DNA from 3 places in the Streptomyces sp. NPDC088810 genome. Region 2 is predicted to be linked to each of the others. Evidence: riboswitches for the same ligand, from Rfam matches in the RefSeq annotation. Region 2 holds a riboswitch; each other region holds the start of a gene.
The links. Region 2 has a riboswitch for thiamine pyrophosphate ahead of ACIP4Y_RS30260 (thiamine ABC transporter substrate binding subunit). Riboswitches for the same ligand answer to the same signal wherever they lie in the genome.
Positions count from the first base shown of each region.

Region 1: another riboswitch for thiamine pyrophosphate. It lies ahead of thiC (phosphomethylpyrimidine synthase ThiC); the one in region 2 lies ahead of ACIP4Y_RS30260 (thiamine ABC transporter substrate binding subunit).
Region 3: another riboswitch for thiamine pyrophosphate. It lies ahead of thiO (glycine oxidase ThiO); the one in region 2 lies ahead of ACIP4Y_RS30260 (thiamine ABC transporter substrate binding subunit).

Region 1 covers NZ_JBIVJQ010000007.1:198,750-203,187, reverse strand. The annotation lists gene ACIP4Y_RS23240 (hypothetical protein) at 1-296, shown strand, start outside; gene thiC (phosphomethylpyrimidine synthase ThiC) at 397-2,181, opposite strand; TPP riboswitch at 2,174-2,351, opposite strand; gene ACIP4Y_RS23230 (YibE/F family protein) at 2,432-3,853, shown strand; gene ACIP4Y_RS23225 (SsgA family sporulation/cell division regulator) at 3,987-4,424, opposite strand.
Region 2 covers NZ_JBIVJQ010000011.1:191,017-195,454, reverse strand. The annotation lists gene ACIP4Y_RS30270 (ABC transporter ATP-binding protein) at 1-204, opposite strand, end outside; gene ACIP4Y_RS30265 (ABC transporter permease) at 205-1,806, opposite strand; gene ACIP4Y_RS30260 (thiamine ABC transporter substrate binding subunit) at 1,851-2,924, opposite strand; TPP riboswitch at 3,006-3,114, opposite strand; gene rlmN (23S rRNA (adenine(2503)-C(2))-methyltransferase RlmN) at 3,152-4,258, opposite strand; gene ACIP4Y_RS30250 (hypothetical protein) at 4,332-4,438, opposite strand, start outside.
Region 3 covers NZ_JBIVJQ010000001.1:1,052,255-1,056,692, reverse strand. The annotation lists gene ACIP4Y_RS04845 (NAD(P)/FAD-dependent oxidoreductase) at 1-1,213, opposite strand, end outside; gene ACIP4Y_RS04840 (hypothetical protein) at 1,246-1,596, opposite strand; TPP riboswitch at 1,650-1,761, shown strand; gene thiO (glycine oxidase ThiO) at 1,759-2,928, shown strand; gene thiS (sulfur carrier protein ThiS) at 2,925-3,137, shown strand; gene ACIP4Y_RS04825 (thiazole synthase) at 3,141-3,935, shown strand; gene pknB (Stk1 family PASTA domain-containing Ser/Thr kinase) at 4,017-4,438, shown strand, end outside.

The sequences.
Region 1 (4,438 bases), on a different contig from region 2:
ACGAGCACGCCCGGGACGCGGCCCACGAGGAGCTGGCCAGGGCCCGGGAGGCGTGGCGGGACGCCCTGCTGGAGCGCGGCATCCTGCCCTTCCTCCGGGAGGCGCTCGCCGAGCCCGGCACGACCACCGTGTCCCACCCGGCCCCGCCCGCACCGACCGGCCGCATACCGCGCCTGGGTTACGACCGCCCCGGCTTCAGCAGCCCCGACGACGGCACCGGCTCCGGCCGCCCCAGCTTCACCAGCCCCGACTACACGAGCCCGGACTTCGGCGGCCCCGAACACCAGCCCGAGTGACCCGGCCCCCGAGCCGAGGGGGAACCGGCGCCCCGCGGAGTCCGCGCCTCGCGCGCTGCCTTACGGCGGCTCGGAGACGCAGACCCCTGGGGCCTGCCGCTCAGTCCGCGATCGGCAGGTACACGCGGTTCCCCGCCTCGGCGAACTCCTTCGACTTCTGGGCCATGCCCTCCTCGATCTCGGCCCGACTGCCCCCGTGCTCACGGCGGATGTCCTGCGAGATCTTCATGCTGCAGAACTTCGGCCCGCACATGGAGCAGAAGTGGGCCGTCTTGGCGGGCTCGGCCGGCAGGGTCTCGTCGTGGAACTCCCGTGCCGTGTCCGGGTCCAGGGCGAGGTTGAACTGGTCCTCCCACCGGAACTCGAAGCGGGCGTCGGACAGTGCGTCGTCCCACTCCTGCGCACCGGCGTGCCCCTTGGCGAGATCCGCCGCGTGTGCGGCGATCTTGTAGGTGATGACGCCGGTCTTGACGTCGTCCCGGTTGGGCAGGCCCAGGTGCTCCTTGGGCGTGACGTAGCAGAGCATTGCCGTGCCCCACCAGGCGATCATCGCGGCACCGATGCCAGAGGTGATGTGGTCGTACGCCGGCGCGACGTCCGTGGTCAGCGGACCGAGCGTATAGAACGGAGCTTCATCGCAGATCTCCTGCTGAAGGTCGATGTTCTCCTTGATCTTGTGCATCGGGACGTGTCCCGGGCCCTCGATCATCGTCTGTACATGGAAACGCTTGGCGATCCGGTTGAGTTCCCCGAGCGTCCGCAACTCCGCGAACTGCGCCTCGTCGTTGGCGTCCGCGATCGACCCCGGCCGCAGGCCGTCGCCCAGCGAGTACGTGACGTCGTAGGCGGCGAGGATTTCGCACAGCTCCTCGAAGTTCTCGTACAGGAACGATTCCTTGTGGTGCGCCAGGCACCACGCGGCCATGATCGAGCCGCCGCGCGAGACGATGCCGGTCTTGCGGTTGGCGGTGAGCGGGACGTAAGCCAGCCGGACACCCGCGTGGACGGTCATGTAGTCCACGCCTTGCTCGGCCTGCTCGATGACGGTGTCCTTGTAGATCTCCCAGGTCAGTTCCTCGGCCCTGCCGTCGACCTTCTCCAGGGCCTGGTAGAGCGGCACCGTGCCGATGGGGACGGGGGAGTTGCGCAGGACCCACTCGCGGGTGGTGTGGATGTTGCGGCCGGTGGACAGGTCCATGACCGTGTCGGCGCCCCACCGGGTCGCCCAGGTCATCTTCTCGACCTCCTCCTCGATGGAGGACGTCACCGCGGAGTTGCCGATGTTGGCGTTCACCTTCACCAGGAACCGCTTGCCGATGATCATCGGCTCGATCTCCGGGTGGTTGACGTTGGCCGGCAGCACCGCCCGGCCCGCCGCGATCTCTTCGCGGACCACCTCGGGCGAGACGTTCTCCCGGATGGCCACGTACTCCATCTCGGGCGTGATCTCGCCCCGGCGCGCGTACGCGAGCTGTGTCACCGCCTGGCCGTCGCGGCCCCGGCGCGGCTGGCGCGGACGTCCCGGGAAGACCGCGTCCAGGTTGCGCAGCCCGCCACGCGGTGAGGTGTGCTTGATCCCGTCGTCCTCGGGACGGACCGGACGGCCCGCGTACTCCTCGGTGTCTCCGCGGCCGATGATCCAGTTCTCCCGCAGCGGCGGCAGGCCCCGGCGGACGTCCGTGTCGACGAGCGGATCGGTGTACGGCCCCGAGGTGTCGTACAGCGTGACCGACTGCCCGTTGGTGAGATGCACCTGACGGACCGGCACGCGCAGGTCGGGGCGCGAGCCCTCGACGTACGCCTTGTGCCAGCCGATGGGCTTCCCGGCCTCCTGCGACTTCTCGTCCTGAACGGAGGCAGGCGTGCGTGCGTCCTTGTTGGTCATGAGACCTACTCCCTACGCCGGCATTACCCGGTAACAGGTTCGGCGGTCGACGCAGCGGTGTCCGTCTGCCGAGGCTTCCTGTGGAACATCGGTTGTTCCACGTGAAACATCGCGTGTACGGAGGTCAGCGCCCTCTCAGCCCGGTGCTCCGAGCTCCCGCGTGTGCAAAGGTGGCTCCACGCTAGCGTCATGTGTGGCGCGGTGAACAGTGGGCCCCCACCGTTCTTGCGATGATCGGGCGGTGACCAGGATGGAGCAGTACCCCAATCAGCCGCCCGAGCCGCACCACCGGGACGGCTCGGGCCAGGGCCTCGCCGGCAGTCACGGAGCCCGGGAGGGCAGCCGTGATGACGCCCCTGGGCACGGTCACGCGCACGGCCACAGTCACAGCCACGGACCCGCCGCCCCCGTGTCCCAGCATCTGCGCAAGGTCATCGCGGCGATCCTGGTCCCCTTCACGGCGGCGGTCCTGGTCGGTCTCGTGGTGCTCTGGCCCGGAGCGGCCCCGTCCCACAAGCGCACGGGTGTCGGTTTCGACCGGCAGACCCAGCAGGCCACGGTCACCCGGGTCCTCGAGGTGAGCTGCAAGTCGGTGAACGCCTCCGGTGGCACCCCGACCGGCGACACGTCCACCGCCGAGGGCACGTCCGCGCAGCAACAGGCCGGCGGCACCTGCAAGAAGGCGACCGTCCAAGTCGACACCGGCAAGGACAAGGGCCGTACGTTCACCGAGATCGTGCAGCCGGACCAGACACGGCAGCTGCATCAGGGCGAGAAGGTCGTGGTCGCCTACGAGCCCTCGGCTCCCAGGGAGCTGCAGTACTCGGTGACCGATGTGGACCGCAAGTTCCCCATGGCGCTGCTCGCGGGCATCTTCGCAGTGGCCGTCGTCGTGGTGGGCCGGCTGCGCGGTGTCATGGCCCTGGTCGCCCTGGCCATGAGCTTCCTGGTGCTGACGCTGTTCATCCTGCCGGCGATCCTGGAGGGGGCGAACCCGCTGGTGGTGGCCGTGGTGGGGGCCAGCGCCATCATGCTGATCGCCCTGTACCTGTGCCACGGCCTGTCGGCGCGTACGTCGGTGGCCGTGCTCGGCACGCTGATCTCGCTCTCGCTGATCGGCGTGCTCGGCTCGCTCTTCATCGGCTGGGCGGCGCTGACCGGCAACACGGACGACAACACCGGTTTGATCCACGGCCTGTATCCGTCGATCGACATGAGCGGTCTGCTGCTGGCCGGTGTCATCATCGGTTCGCTCGGCGTCCTGGACGACGTGACGGTGACACAGACCTCGGCCGTCTGGGAGCTGCACGAGGCCAACCCGTCGATGGGCTGGCGCGGCCTGTACCGGGCGGGCATCCGGATCGGCCGCGACCACATCGCGTCCGTGGTCAACACCCTCGTCCTCGCCTACGCCGGTGCGGCCCTGCCGTTGCTGCTGCTGTTCTCGATCGCGCAGAGCAGCGTCGGGACCGTGGCCAACAGTGAGCTGGTGGCGGAGGAGATCGTGCGCACGCTGGTGGGCTCGATCGGGCTGGTCGCCTCGGTCCCGGTCACCACCGCGCTGGCCGCCCTCGTCGTGTCGGCCGACCGGTCCGCCCCGCCCGTCGCGGCAGCCGCCGGGGCGCAGCCCGCGCCGGCACGCGGCGGCCGGGGCCGACGCCGGAAGCGGTGAGCACGGAGGCCCGGAAACGGCGTACGGCACGTGGCGGGCTCCCCGCAGTGCCGCCGGGCGAGCCCGCTGCAGAAGCGTTCCTGCACGGTTCCGTGCGGCACCGCCAAGCGCCCGCCGCCCGTGCCGTAACGCTTCAGCCGGCGCTCTGCTCCTCGGCCAGGATGCGGTCCAGGGCCTCGTCGAGATGAGCGTCGAAGTCGGCCAGAGCACCCTCCTGGCCGAGCGGGACGAGCTTGTCCGTGCGGTCGAGGAAGGCCACGAGCGGTGGCGTCGACGAGCGGAAGAGGGCCTGGTCGCCGCCGACCTGAAGACGGATCAGCACCTCACCCAGCACCTCGGTATCGGTGGGGGCGATGTGCACATCCCCCTCCCCGCACGGACGGCCGACCCCGTCGATCAGCAGCTCCCGCCCGAAGGCCCAGGTCACCGGGGCATCACCGGGCAGATGAAAAGTGAGCCGCACGGCATAGGGATCACTGGTCTCGTAGCGCAACTCCACTGGGATGCGGAAGGAGAGCTCCTCCGACACGAGAAAGCTCATCATGACTTCTGCCTGTACGGACTCACGCATCGCCTACCCCGTCA
Region 2 (4,438 bases):
GCCGGCCTGGTCCCGGCCGTCCAGCAACACCCGCCCGGAATGCAGGGGTTGCAGCCCCGCCACCACTCGCAGCAGGGTCGACTTCCCGCTGCCGCTGGGCCCGAGGACGCACACCACCTCGTGCTCGGCGACCTCCAGGCCGACGGTGTCGAGCACCGCCCGCCCGCCGAAGCGCACGGTCGCGGCATCCAGGCTCAGCAGCATCTAGAACTCCCCCGTCCGGTCGGTGCGCAGCCGCTCCAGGATCAGCAGCGCGACGGCGCACACCACCATCAGAATCGTCGAAAGGGCCATCGCCTGGCCGTAGTTGAGGTCACCGGGGCGGCTCAGCAGCCGGGCCACGGCGACCGGGAGCGTGGGGTTGTCGGGGCGGGCGATGAACACGGTCGCCCCGAACTCGCCCAGCGACACGGCGAACGCGAACCCGGCCGCGACCAGCAGCGCCCGCCGCACCAGCGGCAGGTCGACCTCCCGCCACACCCGCCAGGGCGAGGCCCCCAGCACGGCCGCCGCCTCCCGGAGCCGTACGTCCACCGCGCGCAGCACCGGCAGCATGGTCCGTACGACGAAGGGGGCGCCCACCAGCGCCTGCGCGAGCGGCACCAGGATCCAGGACTGACGCAGGTCCAGCGGCGGCTTGTCGAGCGCGATGAGGAAGCCGAAGCCGACGGTCACGGCGGACACCCCGAGCGGCAGCATCAGCAGCGCGTCGAAGCCCCGCACCAGCCGGCCGGCGTCCCGGCGGGCCAGCGCGGCGGCGGCGAGAGCTCCGATCACCACGGCGATGGCGGTGGCGGCGACGGCGTACTCCAGCGAGGTCCACACCGCGTGCACGGGCGCCACCAGGAACGTACCGCCGCCGGCTTCGGTCAGCGCCCGGTAGTAGCCGAGGCCGGGCGCGTCGAGGGAGCGGCGGACGAGGACGGCGAGCGGCAGGACCAGCAGCAGGGCGATGGTGGCGAGGACGCCGGCGAGCAGCGCCCACTGGCCGGCGCCGCGCGGGCGCCGGACGGTCGTGCCGGGGTCCACGAGCCGGAGGGCGGTCTCCCGGCGCCGTACCGTCCAGGCGTGCACGGCGAGGATCGCGCCGACGGCCGCGAACTGGACCAGGGTGAGGACGGCGGCCGTGGACAGGTCGAAGACGTCGGACGTCTGCCGGTAGATCTCCACTTCAACGGTGGAGAAGGTGGGGCCGCCGAGGATTTGCACCACGCCGAAGGAGGTGAAGGTGAACAGGAAGACCATCAGGGCGGCGGCGGCCACGGCGGGCGCGAGCGCGGGCAGGGTGACCTTCCGCCAGGCCGTCAGCGGGGAGGCGCCCAGCATCCGGGCGGCCTCCTCCTGCCGGGGGTCGAGCTGGGCCCACAGCCCGCCGACCGTGCGGACGACGACCGCGTAGTTGAAGAAGACGTGGGCCAGCAGGATCGCCCAGACCGTGGTGTCCAGCCGTACCCCCCACAGCTGGTCGAGCAGACCGTGGCGGCCGACCAGCGCCAGGAAGGCGCTGCCGGCGACGACGGTCGGCAACACGAACGGGACGGTGACGACGGCCCGCAGCAGCTGCTTGCCGGGGAAGTCCAGGCGGGCGAGGACGTAGGCGGCGGGCAGTGCCAGCAGCAGGGTGAGCGCGGTGGAGGCGAGCGCCTGCCAGGTGGTGAACCACAGCACGTGCCGGATGTCCGGCTGGGTGACGACGTCCGCGATCCGCCCGAACCGCCAGGTGCCGTCGGCCTTCAGGCCGCGCGCCACGATCGCGGCGACGGGCCAGGCGAAGAACAGGGCGAAGAACGCGACGGGCAGGGCCATGAGGCCGAGCCGCGCCGCGTTCCCCCTGCGACGCCTGCGGGTCGCTACTTCAGTACGAGCGAGGTCCACGACTTGACCCACTGATCACGGTTGGCGGCGATCGTGCCGGGAGCCATGGTCTCGGGGTCCTTGGCGGCCGGCCCGTACTCGGTGAACTCGGCGGGGACCTTGGCGCCCTGCAGCACCGGGTAGACGAACATGTTCAGCGGCATGTCCTCCTGGAACTCCTTGGAGACCAGGAAGTCGATGAAGGCCTTGGCGCCCTTGGGGTTCTTCGCGTTGCTCAGCAGCCCGGCGAACTCGATCTGCCGGAAGCAGGTGCCGGTCGCCACGCCGGTCGGGGCGGTGTCGGGCCGCTTCTTGGCGTAGATCACCTCGGCGGGCGGCGAGGAGGCGTACGACACGACGAGCGGCCGGTCGCCGCCGGCCTTCTTCCCCTGCGACGATCCCGAGAACTCCTGGTAGTAGGCCTGGTCCCAGCCGTCGACGACCTTCACGCCGTTGGCCTTGAGCTTCTTCCAGTAGTCCTGCCAGCCCTGGTCGCCGAACTGCGCGGCGCTGCCGAGCAGGAAGCCGAGGCCGGGCGAGGAGGTGGCGGCGTTCTCCGTGACGAGGAGGTTCCTGTACTGCGGCTTGGCCAGGTCGGCGAAGGACTGCGGCGGAGTCAGCTTGTGCTCGCTGAAGTACGCCTTGTCGTAGTTGACACAGATGTCGCCGTGGTCGACGGGCGTGACCCGGTGCTTGTCCTTGTCGAGCTGGTAGGCGGCGCCGACCTTGTCCAGGCCCTTGGCGGTGTACGGCTGGAAGAGACCGTTGTCGAGGGCGCGGGAGAGCAGGGTGTTGTCGACACCGAAGAAGACGTCGCCCTGCGGGTTGTCCTTGGTCAGGATCGCCTTGTTGACGGCCTGCCCGGCGTCGCCGTCCTCGAGGACCCTGACCTTGTACCCGGACTGCTTCTCGAAGTCCTTGAGGACGTTCTTCGAGACGGACCACGAGTTGTGGCTGACCAGGGTGACGGTCTTGGAGTCGGTGCCGCTCTCGGTGTCCGTCGAGCCGCACGCGGACAGCGTGATCAGGCCGAGCCCGACCGCCACGGCCACGAGGGTCTTGTTGTGCACTGGATGTCCTCCTGGGGTTGGCCAGGAAGAGACGCGGCCCTGCCCGGGCTCCGCGAGGGAGGCCCGGGCAGGGCGCAACAGCTTGAGTGATGACCGAACTTCCTACCCAGAATGACCTGGGCGAGGTTCAGAGGGTCTGCGGCCCTGTCCGCCGCACTCTCAGCGCTGTGGCGCTCCCCTGTCGGAATATGAAGATATGTGGACTGAGATTGTAGGACGTGGCCAGATTACCGCTCGGTGGCCGCGAGCTGACCACAGGCTCCGTCGATCTCCTGACCACGGGTGTCCCGGATGGTGACGGGCACACCATGGGCCGCGATGGCCTCCACGAACGCCTTCTCGTCCTCCGGCCGGGAGGCGGTCCACTTGGACCCCGGCGTCGGGTTGAGCGGAATGAGATTGACGTGCACGGGCCTGCCCTTGAGCAGCCGCCCGAGCCGGTCACCGCGCCACGCCTGGTCGTTGATGTCCCGGATGAGGGCGTACTCGATGGACAGCCGGCGCCCGCTCTTCTCGACGTACTCGAACCCGGCGTCCAGCACCTCGCGCACCTTCCACCGCGTGTTCACGGGGACGAGGGTGTCGCGCAGCTCGTCGTCGGGGGCGTGCAGGGAGATCGCCAGCCGGCACTTGAAGCCCTCGTCGGCGAACCGGTGGATGGCCGGCACGAGCCCGACCGTGGACACCGTGATCCCGCGCTGCGACAGCCCCAGCCCGTCCGGAGCGGGATCGGTGAGCGCGCGAATCGCACCGACGACCCGCTTGTAGTTGGCGAGCGGCTCGCCCATGCCCATGAAGACGATGTTCGACAGCCGCGCGGGACCGCCGGGCACTTCCCCGTCCCGCAGCGCCCGCATCCCGTCGACGATCTGGTGAACGATCTCGGCGGTGGACAGGTTCCGGTCCAGACCCGCCTGCCCGGTCGCGCAGAACGGGCAGTTCATCCCGCACCCCGCCTGCGAGCTGATGCACATGGTGACCCGGTCCGGGTACCGCATCAGCACGGACTCGACCAGCGTCCCGTCGAACAGCCGCCACAGCGTCTTGCGCGTGGTCCCCTCGTCGGTGGACAGATGCCGGACGACCGTCATCAGCTCCGGGAACAGCGCTTCCTGGAGCTTGGCACGCGAACCGGCGGGGATGTCGGTCCACTGCTCCGGGTCGTGCGCGTACCGCGCGAAGTAGTGCTGCGAGAGCTGCTTGGCACGGAACGGCTTCTCACCGATCCCGGCCACCGCGTCCTTGCGCTCGGCGGGCGTGAGGTCGGCGAGATGCCGCGGCGGCTTCTTGGCTCCGCGCGGCGCGACGAATGTGAGTTCTCCGGGCTTAGGCATGGCTGTACCAGTGTCGCAGATCCAATCGGGTGACCTGTCGGGATGGCCTGCCGGGATTGTGGCGGGGTCGGCTCTAGTCGCCGTCGTCGGCGGTGTTCGACCCGCGGCCTCGGCTCTTCTGCCCGCTGCTCAGCAGCTCGCCCGCCGTGCGGGTGATGAACGCGACGACGCGGACCCAGC
Region 3 (4,438 bases), on a different contig from region 2:
TCAGAGGGCGGGCCGGGTCGGACAAGGCGGCGGGGTCCATGGTCCGGCCCGCCTCGATCAGCCGGCGGCCCTGGGCCAGATCCCGGGGGCGGCCCACCGCCAGCAGGGCCACCAGGCGGCCCTCGTGCAGCCAGCACACCGTCCAGGACGGGCCCGCCGGGTCACCCCGCCACACCAGGAGGTCGGCCCCGGCGTGGTGGCCGGCGTACTGCACGAACCGGCCGAACTGCTCCGACCAGAAGTACGGCACCGGATCGTAGACGGCCGGGGTCTCCCCGAGGATGTTCGCGGCGACCGTGCGCGGGCCCTGCAGGGCGTTGTCCCAGTGGTGGACGAGGAGCCGTTCGCCGTAGCGGGCCGACGGGAAGGAGGCACAGTCCCCGACGGCGTACACGTCCGGCACGGAAGCGCGCAGGCGGTTGTCGGTGAGGACCTCGCCGTGCGGGCCCAGCTCGATGCCGGAGCCGGCCAGCCAGGCGGTGGCGGGGCGGGCGCCGATGCCGACGACGACGGCGCCCGCGGGCAGCCGGGTGCCGTCGGAGAGCACTACCTCGCCGGGCTCGACGCGCTCCACGCGCGCGCGGGTGCGCAGGTCCGCGCCCGCGTCGGCGTACCAGGCGGCCATGGGCGCGGCGACCTCGGCGGGCAGGGCGCCGGCGAGCGGGTGCTCGGCGGCCTCCACGACGGTCACCGCGCAGCCGGCCTCGCGGGCGGCGGTGGCGAACTCGGCGCCGATCCAGCCGGCGCCCACGACCACGATGTCGTGCTGGCGGGCGAGGACGGGCCGCAGCCGTTCGGCGTCGTCCAGGGTGCGCAGCAGATGCACGCCGGGCACGCCCTCGGCGCCGGGCAGCCGGATCGGTTCGGCGCCGGTGGCGAGGACCAGGACGTCGTACGGCACCGGGCCCGCCTCGGTGTCCAGCTCGTGCTCGGCGGGGCGCAGGCCCAGCACCTCGCAGCCGAGCCGCAGCTCGACCCCGAGGGACTCGAAGTCCACCTCGAAGGCGGAGCCCTCGGCCTTGCCGAGCAGGACCGCCTTCGACAGCGGCGGCCGGTCGTACGGCTGGTGCGGCTCGGCGCCGATGACGGTCACACTGCCCCGGAAGCCCTGCTCGCGCAGGGCGACCGCGGTCTGCACCCCGGCCATGCCCGCGCCGACGACGACCACGCGCCGCCCCGCCGCCGTGCCCTCTTCCGCTGTCTGCTCGCTCACCCGATCACCATAGACAATTGACGATCTGTCAGTCAGGGGGCCTGCCCGGTGAGCTGTTCCACAACGCTCGTGCCGGAGCCCGGCCGGGACTCCCACTCCCAGGTCTCCTCCAGCCGCACCCGCCCGTCCGGCAGCTCGACGACCGTGGACACGCAGTGCCCGGAGGCGGTCGTCCCGTCGGTCCTCAGCTGCACGTACCGGAAGTCCAGCCGGTCCCCCTCACGGGTGCCCACCAGATGGCCGCGTACGACGTCGCCGCCCGCGTAGTCGGCCCAGATCCCGCCGTCCTCCTCGTGGTACGTGAACCGGGTTCGGGTACCCACCTGACCTGGATCTTGGTCCGCCACGGGGGCGAGGACCAGTCCGTCGAGCGACCGGGCCATGGAACGGGGCTCCCTTACGGGTGAGGAGGGCTGCGGGCTAGGGTGGCCACCGTACAAGCACTCGCGGGAGCCCGGACGCACCGGGCTGAGAGGGAGGCTGGCGGCCTCCGACCGTACGAACCTGATCCGGGTCATGCCGGCGAAGGGAGGGGCTGGACGCCCATGTCGTCACGTACGTCCGACGTCCTCGTCATCGGGGGCGGAATCATCGGCCTGGTCACGGCCTGGCGCGCGGCGCAGCGCGGGCTCGCCACGGCCGTGGTGGACCCCGAGCCCGGCGGCGGGGCCGCGCAGGTCGCGGCCGGCATGCTGGCCGCGGTCACCGAACTGCACTACGGCGAGGAGACCCTGCTCGCCCTGAACCTGGAATCGGCCCGCCGCTACCCCGGCTTCGCGGCCGAGCTGACCGAACTGACGGGCCACGACCTCGGTTACCGCCGCTGCGGCACCCTCGCCGTCGCGCTGGACGCCGACGACCGCGCCCACCTGCGGGAACTGCACGAACTCCAGCAGCGCTCGGGGCTCGCTTCGGAGTGGCTGTCCGGGCGGGACTGCCGGCGTCTGGAACCGATGCTGGCGCCGGGGGTGCGCGGCGGGCTGCGGGTGGACGCCGACCACCAGATCGACCCGCGCCGGCTGGCGGCGGCCCTGGCGGCCGCGTGCGAGCGGGCCGGTGTGGTGTTCCACCGCGCATGGGCGGAGCGGCTGGACGTGGTGCGGGACCGGGCCGCCGGGGTCACCACGGCGGACGGCAGCGCACTGCGCGCGGACCAGGTGGTGCTCGCGGCGGGCAGCCTGAGCGGGCGGCTCGCCGGCGTGCCGGACGAGCTGCTGCCGCCGGTGCGGCCGGTCAAGGGGCAGGTGCTGCGGCTGACCGTGCCGCGCCGGTACGCGCCGTTCCTGAGCCGGACCGTCCGGGCCGTGGTGCGCGGCAGCCACGTCTACCTGGTGCCCCGGGAGAACGGCGAACTGGTCGTCGGCGCCACCAGCGAGGAGCTGGGCTGGGACACCACGGTCACGGCCGGGGGCGTGTACGAGCTGCTGCGCGACGCCCATGAGCTGGTGCCCGGCATCACCGAACTGCCGCTCACCGAGACCCGGGCCGGACTGCGCCCCGGCTCCCCCGACAACGCGCCGCTGCTCGGCCCCTCCGGGCTGGCCGGGCTGCTGCTGGCCACCGGGCACCACCGCAACGGGGTGCTGCTCACGCCGGTCACCGGGGACGTGCTGGCGCACACCCTGGTCGCCGGTGAACTGCCGGAGGAAGCCCGTCCGTTCGCCCCGCAGCGCTTCGGCACCGCGCTCACGGAGAAGCTGGAGCAGACCGCATGAACAGCCCGGTCCTGATTTCCGTCAACGGGGAGCGCCGGGAGATCGCCCCGGGCACCGCTCTCGACGCCCTCGTCCGGACCCTCACCGCGGCGCCGCGCGGGGTGGCCGCCGCCGTCAACGAGACCGTCGTCCCGCGCGCGCAGTGGGCGGCCACCGCCCTCGCCGACGGCGACCGGGTCGAGGTCCTCACCGCCGTGCAGGGGGGCTGAGCCATGGCCGACGATTCCCTCGTCCTCGGTGACCTGGCCCTGTCCTCCCGGCTGATCATGGGCACGGGCGGGGCGCCCAGTCTCGAGGTGCTGGAGCGGGCGCTGGTCGCCTCCGGCACGGAGCTGACCACGGTCGCGATGCGCCGGGTGGACCCCTCCGTGCACGGCTCGGTGCTGTCGGTGCTGGAGAAGCTCGGCATCCGGGTACTGCCGAACACGGCGGGCTGCTTCACCGCCGGTGAGGCCGTGCTGACCGCCCGGCTGGCCCGGGAGGCACTCGGTACGGACCTGGTGAAGCTGGAGGTCATCGCCGACGAGCGGACGCTGCTGCCGGATCCGGTGGAGCTGCTGGAGGCGGCGGAGACACTGGTCGACGACGGGTTCACGGTGCTGCCGTACACGAACGACGACCCCGTGCTCGCGCGGAAGCTGGAGGACGTGGGGTGCGCGGCGGTCATGCCGCTCGGCTCGCCGATCGGGTCCGGCCTCGGTATCCGTAACCCGCACAACTTCCAGCTGATCGTGGAGCACGCGCGCGTGCCGGTGATTCTGGATGCGGGGGCCGGTACGGCGTCCGACGTGGCGTTGGCGATGGAGCTGGGGTGTGCGGGGGTGATGCTGGCCTCTGCGGTGACGCGGGCCCAGGAGCCGGAGGTCATGGCTGCGGCGATGAAGCACGCGGTGGAAGGGGGGCGGCTGGCTCGGCTGGCCGGGCGGATTCCCCGGAGGTATCTCGCTGCGGCGTCGTCTCCTGCGGAGGGCCTGGCCGTCCTGGACCCCGAGCGTCCCGCGTTCTGACCGTCACAGGTCGGCTGCAGTGCCGGTGGGAAAGCGGTCTCCGCGCGGGAACCGTCGGTGCTCCCTCGTAGACTCCCTCGCGTGGATACGACCCTTCAGGACCCCCTCGTCGGGCAGTTGCTCGACGGCCGGTACCGCGTCGACGCGCGCGTCGCGGCCGGCGGGATGGCCACGGTGTACCGGGCCCTGGACACCCGCCTGGACCGCGTGCTCGCGTTGAAGGTGATGCACCCGACACTCGCGGCCGACGGGACGTTCGTCGAGCGGTTCATCCGGGAGGCGAAGTCCGTCGCCCGGCTCGACCACCCCAACGTGGTGCAGGTCTTCGACCAGGGGACCGACGGGTCGTACGTCTACCTGGCGATGGAGTACATCGCCGGCTGCACCCTGCGGGACGTGCTGCGCGAGCGGGGCGCGGTGCAGCCGCGGGCCGCGCTGGACATCCTGGAGCCGGTGCTCGCCGCGCTCGGTGCCGCGCACCGGGCCGGGTTCGTGCACCGGGA